Regions from separate parts of the Pantoea sp. SGAir0430 genome, predicted to be linked through region 1. Evidence: predicted binding sites of a transcription regulator. Region 1 holds the regulator's gene; each other region holds the start of a gene.
What was found. Region 1 encodes ArgR, which controls arginine synthesis, uptake and breakdown. Its sites were predicted from a motif close to ANTGAATAAAAATACANT; they were not measured.
Positions count from the first base shown of each region.

Region 2: argA (amino-acid N-acetyltransferase) is a predicted target of ArgR. The motif match lies at 1,192-1,209, and genes of this name have one in related genera.
Region 3: argC (N-acetyl-gamma-glutamyl-phosphate reductase) is a predicted target of ArgR. The motif match lies at 1,404-1,421, and genes of this name have one in related genera.

Region 1 is NZ_CP039427.1:3,381,660-3,384,921, forward strand. Features, by position in the region: gene E7738_RS16000 (YdgH/BhsA/McbA-like domain containing protein) at 1-260, opposite strand, end outside; gene yhcN (peroxide/acid stress response protein YhcN) at 351-614, opposite strand; gene argR (transcriptional regulator ArgR) at 1,107-1,577, opposite strand; gene mdh (malate dehydrogenase) at 1,998-2,933, shown strand; gene mscM (miniconductance mechanosensitive channel MscM) at 2,980-3,262, opposite strand, start outside.
Region 2 is NZ_CP039427.1:3,916,264-3,919,525, forward strand. Features, by position in the region: gene argA (amino-acid N-acetyltransferase) at 1-1,159, opposite strand, end outside; gene amiC (N-acetylmuramoyl-L-alanine amidase AmiC) at 1,392-2,627, shown strand; tRNA gene E7738_RS18240 (tRNA-Met) at 2,716-2,792, opposite strand; tRNA gene E7738_RS18245 (tRNA-Met) at 2,845-2,921, opposite strand; tRNA gene E7738_RS18250 (tRNA-Met) at 2,974-3,050, opposite strand; gene mltA (murein transglycosylase A) at 3,258-3,262, shown strand, end outside.
Region 3 is NZ_CP039427.1:3,083,300-3,086,561, reverse strand. Features, by position in the region: gene argB (acetylglutamate kinase) at 1-277, opposite strand, end outside; gene argC (N-acetyl-gamma-glutamyl-phosphate reductase) at 296-1,300, opposite strand; gene argE (acetylornithine deacetylase) at 1,468-2,616, shown strand; gene ppc (phosphoenolpyruvate carboxylase) at 2,867-3,262, shown strand, end outside.

The DNA.
Region 1 (3,262 bases):
TACAGTTCAGCCGTCACGTGGAAGGTGTTGTCCTGATTGTTCTCAATGATGCGGTAATGGCTGGCACCCTGAGCATCGGCTTTCTGGGACAGTTCCTGACGGATATTGGTCTGGTCGCCGTCGACGCCGCTCACGCTAATGGTCTGATTCAGCGGCTGCAGATTTTCAGCCTGGGTGTTGGTTACCAGGGTGGCAGCACTGGCGCCAAAAGACAGAACGGAAGCCAGACTCAGTACAGCAATAGATAATTTGGTTTTCATGATTCACTCTCCTGAAATGGGGTGGGCAACCTGAGAGGCAAACGCCTCTCAAATGGGTCGCCGTTCACACTGCATCTTGTTCCGGCAAACTTATTTATAAAGTTCCGCGGTTGCGTGGTAGCTGTTGTCGTTATAAGCCTCAACAACGCGATAGGCTTTAGCACCTTGCGCTTCAGCTTTGGCGTTCAGCTGCTGATGGATATCCATCGGTGAGCCGCCAATGCCGCTGACGCTGATGGTGCCGACCGGCTGCAGGTTCGCTGCCTGTTCGGCATTGATAGAATCTGCGGCGAAAGCACCAAATGACAGGGCAGATAGAACACTCAGGGTGGCGATAGTAGTTTTAACGTTCATGGTATTTTTCCTCGTCTTCTGTTTTTCTCTTTTTGATTTCGTGTGATTTGCATCACGAAAAGAAGTATAGATCTAATCACCCATGAAATTAATATCCCGCTAATAATGATTGGTTGTAATTCTTTATCCTTATGGCACATTTTTATAACGCAAAGTTATTAAAACCGCCTGGATCTTAACCAGGAGGGTGTATTTCCATGCAAAAACAATGATCTGCATCAAATTATCTTTTTGTGCGAAACAATGTGGTTGATCAAGCTGGCTGTGCGCTAAAAGCAAGAGATAACCGCTAAGCACTAATTGTAAAACAGCGTAAAATAGCGCAAAGGGTTAAGCAGGCGAAAAGGTCGTACCAATACCTTCGCGCATTGAGAACCCGGCGGAATATGGCTAAGCGGTTATTTTGTAAGGTGTTGGCGGTAAAACAGCGGGAGGAACGCGGGCGGGCAGGCAAGGTTACCGGCAGGTGAACCGCCGGTAACAGACAGGGTTTTATAGTTCCTGTTCGAATAACACCAGCACGGCGTCATGCAGCTGTTTCACCGTAAAGGCACGCGCTGGCGTAATAAAGATAGTGTCGTCACCGGCGATGGTGCCGAGAATGCCTTCGGCTTTGCCGAGGGAGTCGAGCAGGCGGGCGATCAGCTGGGCCGCGCCCGGGCTGGTATGAATCACTACCAGCGCATCGTTATAGTCGATATCCAGCACCAGATTCTTCAGCGGGCTGGTGGTGGTGGGCACGCCCAGTTCGGCAGGCAGGCAGTACACCATCTCCATTTTGGCGTTACGCGTGCGCACCGCGCCAAACTTGGTCAGCATACGAGAAACTTTTGACTGGTTGATGTTGCCGAAGCCGTCTTCCTGCAGCGCCTGGACAATTTCGCCCTGAGAGCTGAACTTTTCTTCTTTCAGTAAGGCTTTGAACGCCTTTATCAGATCGTCTTGTTTAGATGGGTTTCGCATAAGCTACCAATAAAAGAGGGTTGCAGCAGGCAACAGGCCCGTCGCAGATAAATTATTATGCATTTAGATGAATTTTTATGCAATAAGCGGATGCGTGAATTCACGGCATGCGCGTGTGGGGCGGGCATGATAACAGAGTTTTATCCTGCACCAAAATCGCGCGCTGGCGCGCAAAGCGAAGGTTGCAAAGTTGTTATATTATTGAAGTGGTAACAACAAAACGATGATCATTGCCGTCCATAGTCTTCTGGCTGCGACTGGATCATTCAGGCGACTTCTGAAGTGGAGATGTCTCGGGAGCCGATTGCGGCGTAATGTTATTGCGCGACAGGTGTGTCGCTATCGCCTGAGAAGTTGATTAAACTCGTAACCTGATGGATTTCCGGCATATCTCTGCCCCACCTTAATAAGGAGTTCAGGATGAAAGTTGCCGTTCTCGGTGCAGCTGGTGGTATTGGCCAGGCACTCGCTCTGCTGCTCAAGACCCAATTACCCGCAGGTTCAGCCCTCTCACTGTATGACATTGCCCCGGTGACGCCAGGCGTCGCGGTTGATCTCAGCCACATTCCTACCGCCGTGAAAGTCGAAGGGTTCAGTGGCGAAGATGCGACGCCGGCTCTGCACGGCGCCGATGTGGTGCTGATCTCGGCCGGTGTGGCACGCAAACCTGGCATGGACCGCGCCGATCTGTTTAACGTCAACGCCGGCATTGTGCGTAACCTGATTGAACAGGTGGCGACCACTGCGCCAAAAGCGCTGATTGGCGTCATCACCAACCCGGTAAATACCACGGTGGCGATTGCCGCCGAAGTGCTGAAAAAAGCCGGGGTGTACGATAAAAACCGGCTGTTTGGCGTCTCAACGCTGGATGTGATTCGCGCCAACACCTTTGTCGCTGCCCTGAAGGGCAAACAGCCTACGGAGATTGAAGTGCCGGTGGTCGGCGGGCATTCAGGCGTGACCATTCTGCCGCTGCTGTCGCAGGTTAAAGGCGTCAGCTTCAGCGAGCAGGAGATCGCCGACCTGACGAAACGTATTCAGAATGCCGGTACCGAAGTGGTGGAAGCCAAAGCCGGTGGCGGCTCGGCGACGCTGTCGATGGGCCAGGCGGCTGCGCGCTTTGGTCTGTCGCTGATTCGTGCACTGCAGGGCGAAGCCAATGTCGTTGAATGCGCCTATGTGGAAGGCGACGGCGAGTACGCGCGCTTCTTCTCGCAGCCGCTGCTGCTGGGCAAAAACGGTATCGCCGAACGCCGTCCGCTCGGGCCGCTCAGTGATTTCGAACAGCAGGCGCTTAACGGCATGCTGGAGACGCTGAAAAAAGATATCGCGCAGGGCGAAGAGTTTGTGAAGTAACTCGCGCGTAAAGAAAAAACGCCCGGCGCATGCCGGGCGTTTTGTTTTACAGGCCACCAGATTTGAAAGTCCGGCTGGCAGTCGAACCGTTGCTGGCCGGCGTTTTGCGCCCCAGCGTTTCCATGCGAACCTGGAACGGCGGGAACGGCATCTCAATGCCATGCTCTTCAAAGCCGCGCAGAATCAGCTGATGCAGCTCATGACGCAGCGGCATACGATGGCCCATCTCCGCCGCGTGCACGCGCAGCTCAAACAGCTGAATGCCCTGCTGCAGGTCCACCAGAAACACATCCGGCGCCGGCATATCCAGTACGTAGGTGCAGCGATCT
Region 2 (3,262 bases), 530 kb from region 1:
GCAGCGCCACGCGCTCCAGCAGCAGCTCGCCGCGCGAAGAGCTGCGATAGTCGGGGTGCACCGCCACGCAGGCCATCTCGCCGATTTGCTCGTCCGGGAACGGATAGAGCGCCGCGCAGGCGATGGTCATATTGTCGCGCTGAATAATGGTGAATTTGTCGATCTCCATCTCCAGCTGCTCGCGCGAACGGCGCACCAGAATGCCCTGCTGCTCCAGCGGACGAATCAGTTCGAGAATCCCGCCGATGTCGTTGATGTTGGCGCGGCGAATCTGCTCGGCCGACTCCATGACAATTTGCGTACCGATACCGTCACGCGAGAACAGTTCCTGCAGCAGTGCGCCATCTTCCTGATAGCTAATCAGATGGCTGCGGCGCACGCCGCTGCGGCAGGCTTTGACCGCGCCACGCAGGAAGCGCACGGTACCGGAGAGAAAATCACCGTCGCTCTCCATTTCATCAATACGCGTCTGCGCCTCGTTCGGGAACAGCTCGGAAATGATGGTGCCTTCGCGATCGGTTACGCCCTGTTCGGAGCAGAAACCGATCATCTTCTCGGCTTTCAGCTTAATCGCCAGCTGCGTCGCCACCTCTTCCGAGGTCAGGTTAAAGCTCTCGCCGGTCACCGAGACCGCTACCGGCCCCAGCAGCACAATGGCATTGTTATCCAGCTGACGATGGATCGCCTCTTCGTCAATCCGGCGGATGCGGCCGCTGTGGCAGTAATCGACGCCGTCATCCACGCCCAGCGGCTGAGCGATGATGAAGTTACCGCTCACCACATTAATATGCGCGCCCTGCAGCGGCGTATTATTCAGGCTCATCGACAGACGCGCCGTAATATCGAGCTGTAAACGCCCGGCCGCCTGCTTCACCAGCTCCAGCGATTGGGCATCGGTCACGCGCGTGTGTTTGTGATAAATCGGCTCCAGCTGCTGCTGCGCGAGGCTGGCATCGATCTGCGGCCGCGCGCCATAAACCACCACCAGGCGAATGCCGAGACTATGCAACAGGCCGATATCGTTAACGATGCTGGAGAAGTTCTCATGCTCGATGGCCTCGCCACCCAGCATGATGACAAACGTCTTGTCACGGTGGGCATTAATATAGGGAACGGTATGGCGAAAACCCTGAACCAGTTCGGTACTGCGTTCCTTCACGGTAAACCCTCTGTGAATGGTTATTCGAAATTTATGTATTTTTATGCTCTTTCGCCGCTTTTTGCAAGCATCGGACCTGACGTTACTTTACGATTTTCATGATGCAAGCCACGCTAACAGACTGCATTATCTGGTTTTTCCGGCAAGACAAGACATTCCTCATTGAATAAAGTTTTCGCCTTCTGCTCGTCAACTGACGATTTTTTAGACATAACACAGTAGCTGGAGCGGCATGTCCGAAGCTTTTACCCGAAGACGACTTTTACAGGGCGCAGGTGCGCTGTGGTTGCTGAGCGTGACGCGCAGCGGTTTTGCGGCCAGTCAGCACATTGTGGCCGTGCGCATCTGGCCATCCTCGACTTACTCGCGCGTGACGCTGGAATCCAACGTCGCGCTGCACTATAAGCAATTCACGCTGAGCAATCCCGAACGGCTGGTGATCGATATCCAGAACCTGCACATCAACAGTGCGCTGAAAGGCATTGATAAGCTGGTGCGGGTGGACGATCCCTACATTAAAACCGCGCGCGTCGGTCAGTTTGATCCCACCACGGTGCGCGTGGTGCTGGAGCTGAAGCGCAGCGTGGCACCGAAAACCTTCACCCTCGATCCGGTCGCGGGTATTCGCCACCGGCTGGTGGTCGATCTCTATCCCAGCCAGTCGTCACAGGAAGAGGATCCGCTGCTGGCGTTACTGAAGGATTACAACCAGGGCGAACTGGAGCGCGATCAACCGGCGCAGGCGCCGCTACCGGGCAAAGCCGGGCGCGATCGACCGATTATTATCATGATTGATCCCGGTCACGGCGGGGAAGATCCCGGCGCGCATGGCAAGTACAAAACGCGCGAGAAAGATATCGTGCTGAAGATTGGACGCTATCTGAAAGCGCTGATCGATAAAGAACGTAATATGAAGGCTTACATGACACGCAACGAAGATGTGTTTATACCGCTGCGCGTGCGGGTCGCGAAAGCGCGTAAGCAGCGCGCCGATCTGTTTGTCTCGATTCACGCTGACGCTTTTACCAGCCGGGCGGCGCGCGGCTCTTCGGTCTTCGCGCTCTCCACCAGCGGCGCAACCTCGGCCGCCGCGCGCTTTCTCGCCCAGACGCAGAACGAAGCGGATTTGATCGGCGGGGTCAGCATGAGTGGCGATCGCTATCTCGACCACACCATGTTCGATATGGTGCAGCGGCAGACCATCAGCGACAGCCTGAAGTTTGGCAAAGAAGTGCTGACGCGCATGGGCCACATTAACCACCTGCATAAACGCACGGTGGATCAGGCCGGCTTTGCGGTGCTGAAAGCGCCGGATATCCCGTCGATTCTGGTGGAAACGGCGTTTATCAGTAACGTTGAAGAGGAGCGGAAGCTGCGTACCCCGCGCTATCAGCATCAGGTGGCGGAAGCCATTCTGCACGGTATTAAGGCGTATTTTGACAAAGGCGGCGTGCTGGCACGACGTTAGGGCAGGGCGGCAGCGATGCCGCTTTTTACAGGGCGCAGAAACAAAAAAACACCCGTCAGGGTGTTGTGATGTTCTTCCGCAGAAGAAGTGGTTGCGGGGGCCGGATTCGAACCGACGACCTTCGGGTTATGAGCCCGACGAGCTACCAGGCTGCTCCACCCCGCGTCCGTCTGTCGCACTGAGCGACTTTGCACATTGTATTCTTCGTTAAGACAATTGGTTGCGGGGGCCGGATTCGAACCGACGACCTTCGGGTTATGAGCCCGACGAGCTACCAGGCTGCTCCACCCCGCGTCCGTCTGTCGCGCTAAGCGACTTGCCACATTGTCTCTTCATCACGAAGAATTGGTTGCGGGGGCCGGATTTGAACCGACGACCTTCGGGTTATGAGCCCGACGAGCTACCAGGCTGCTCCACCCCGCGTCCGTGGATGCGCACTATACACCGGGCGTATGATGATGCAACCCCTTTTTTGCGTTAAAGCGCTAAATAGACAAACAGTTGCTGAATTATTTGGCCATTGGGCGATTTATTATACAGATGTGAGCGCGCTAGCCTGCGGCAGATTTCATTCTGTCTGCCCCTTTGCTATCGTCGCCGTGCAAACAACCAGCTTAAAAAGAGAAGGTAATGAA
Region 3 (3,262 bases), 300 kb from region 1:
TCGCCCATGCCAGCAGCGTTTTGTTGGCGGTGCCGGCCAGCGCACCGGTAATAATGTCGATCTGATCGGCTGGCGTCACGCGCAAACCGTTCTTCTTTTTCACCGGCAGCGCCAGTTTCTTCATCAGCTCGTCCACCAGGCAGCCACCGCCGTGGACGATGATCAGCGGACGCTGATACTGCGTGCGGTACGCCAGCAGGGCATCAAACAGACGCGCCAGCGCTTCTTCGCTATCCAGCAGTACGCCGCCCAGCTTAATGATCAGAGGATTGCTCATGGTCAGGTTATCCGTCCGTTAAATCAGAGACAGCGTTTCGGGGAAGCCGAAACGAATATTGAGACACTGCACCGCCTGTGAGGAGGCGCCTTTCAGCAGGTTGTCTTCCGCTGCGACAACAATCAGGTGCTCGCCCTGCACGGCAAAGCCGATATCGCAGAACGGCAGGCCAACCACCGCTTTCAGCGCCGGTACGCCTTTGTCGTACAGCCGCACCAGCGGTTTGTCGTGGTAAGCGCTGTGGTACGCCGCCGCCACATCCTGCTGACTCACACCGGCGTTCAGACGACAGGTGATGGTTTCCAGAATGCCGCGCGGGAAATTACCGAGATGCGGCGTGAAGATCACCGGCGTGCCGAGATGGGCCACAATCTCCGGATGGTGACGGTGATTGAAAAGGCCGTACGGCTGCAGGCTGACTTCACAGAAGCTGGTGGTGACGCTGGCTTTACGTCCGGCACCGCTGACGCCGCTGGTGGCATTGATGACCGGCCACTGAGCCGGATTAAGCAGGCCAGCCTTAATCAGCGGCTTAAGCGCCAGCTGCGCGGCGGTCGGATAGCAACCCGGTACCGCCACCAGCTGCGCGTCTTTAATCTGCTCGTGGTTCCATTCGGCCAGGCCGTAAACGGCTTTGTCGAGCCACGCCTGGTGCTGATGGCTGAAACCGTAATACTGTTGATAAAAGCCGTCGTCATTAACGCGGAACGCGCCTGAGAGGTCGAACACCACGCAGCCGGCTTTCAGGAATTCCGGGGCCAGATCGTGGCTGACTTCGTGTGCGGTGGCGAGGAACACCACATCGACCTTGCCGGCCCACTCTGCGGCATCACCCAGCGGCTGCAATGGCAAATCGACCCTGCCTTTCAGCTGCGGATGGAGATCGGAGAGTAACTTTCCGGCATCCGGGCTTTGCGCTGAAACCGCCAAAGCGGTTATGTTCATATGCGGGTGGCGATTCAGGTAGGTGGCAAGCTCTACGCCAGCATAACCACTGGCACCAACGATCAGCGTATTCAACATCAGGCTGTATACCTTATTACAGTCACACGTATCGGGTCGCGGCATTGCCCCGTTGCCCACGATGCCGTTTGCAGCTTTTTTCAGTTCACATGCAGACGACGTTAATGTATTTTTATTCACTATTAATGCATTAATATTGATACATCCTAACCCAGGGACCGTCAACAGTGAAGACAAAAATTCCACCTTTTATCGAACTCTACCGCCAGCTGATTGCAACACCGTCGATCAGCGCCACCGACAGCGCGCTGGATCAGAGCAATGAAACTTTAATCAATTTGCTGGCGGGCTGGTTCCGCGATCTCGGCTTCAGCGTGGAAGTCCAGCCGGTGCCGGGTACACGCCACAAATTCAACCTGCTGGCGCGCAGCGGCAGCGGCGCAGGTGGCCTGCTGCTGGCGGGCCATACCGACACCGTGCCGTACGACGACGGCCGCTGGACGCGCGATCCCTTCACCCTGACCGAACACGACAACAAGCTGTACGGCTTAGGCACCGCCGACATGAAAGGCTTCTTTGCCTTTATTCTCGATGCGCTGCGTGACGTTGACGTGACGAAGCTCAGCAAACCGCTGTACATCCTCGCCACCGCCGATGAAGAGACCACGATGGCCGGCGCGAAATACTTCTCTGAATCGACCCAGCTGCGGCCGGACTGCGCCATCATCGGCGAACCGACGTCGCTGAAACCGGTGCGCGCCCACAAAGGCCATCTGTCGCACGCCATCCGCATTCAGGGTCAGTCCGGTCATTCCAGCGATCCGGCGCGCGGCGTGAACGCTATCGAGCTGATGCATGAATCCATTACTCAGCTGATGCAGCTGCGTAATACGCTGAAAGAGCGCTATCACCATGACGGCTTCGCCATTCCCTATCCGACCATGAACTTTGGCCATATCCACGGCGGCGACGCGGCGAACCGCATCTGCGCCTGCTGTGAGCTGCATATGGATATCCGTCCGCTGCCGGGACTGACGCTGAGCGATCTCGACGGTTTACTCAATGAAGCGCTGGCACCGGTGAGCGCGCGCTGGCCGGGCCGTCTGACTGTGGGTGAGCTGCATCCGCCGATTCCCGGTTACGAATGCCCGGCCGATCATGAACTGGTCAAAGTGGTGGAGAAGCTGCTGGGCGTGCCGACAGAAGTGGTGAATTACTGCACCGAAGCGCCGTTTATCCAGCAGTTGTGCCCGACGCTGGTGTTAGGGCCTGGATCCATCAATCAGGCGCATCAGCCGGACGAGTTTATTGATACCGCATTTATTAAGCCGACTCATGCGCTTATCACTCAGGTTGTGCAGCATTTTTGCCATTGATGATTAAAAGATGGGGCATTTCACTGCGAAATCAGCAAATTGCCCCGTCATTATCCGGGATTTGATAATAAGAATAACTTATCCCACCTCCTGTCAATTAAATTCGATGAATTTCCGATAGTTAGCAGCACGATACCGGCAATTTAAGTCAATTGACGAACAGGAAGAACCGTGGCTAGATAAAAGACGATGTTATGCCCGTTGGGTATATGAGGTTTTATATTTAAGACGATAAGGGTGTCAGGGTCACATGAACGAACAATATTCCGCAATGCGAAGTAATGTCAGTATGCTCGGCAAACTGCTCGGGGATACGATAAAGGATGCACTGGGAGAGAACATCCTCGATCGGGTGGAGACCATCCGCAAGCTCTCTAAGTCATCCCGTGCAGGAAATGACACTCATCGTAAGGAACTGCTCTCCACGCTGCAAAACCTGTCTAACGACGAGCTGCTGCCGGTGGCACGCGCGTTCAGCCAGTTCCTTAACCTCACCAACGTGGCAGAACAGTATCAAACCATTTCGCGCAGCGGCGACGGTGCTAACCATCCGGAGCTGCTGAAAAAGACCTTCGAGCGCCTGAAACAGCAGAGCGATCTCAGCGAGCCGGCCATCCGCCAGGCGATTGAGGAGCTGTCGCTGGAG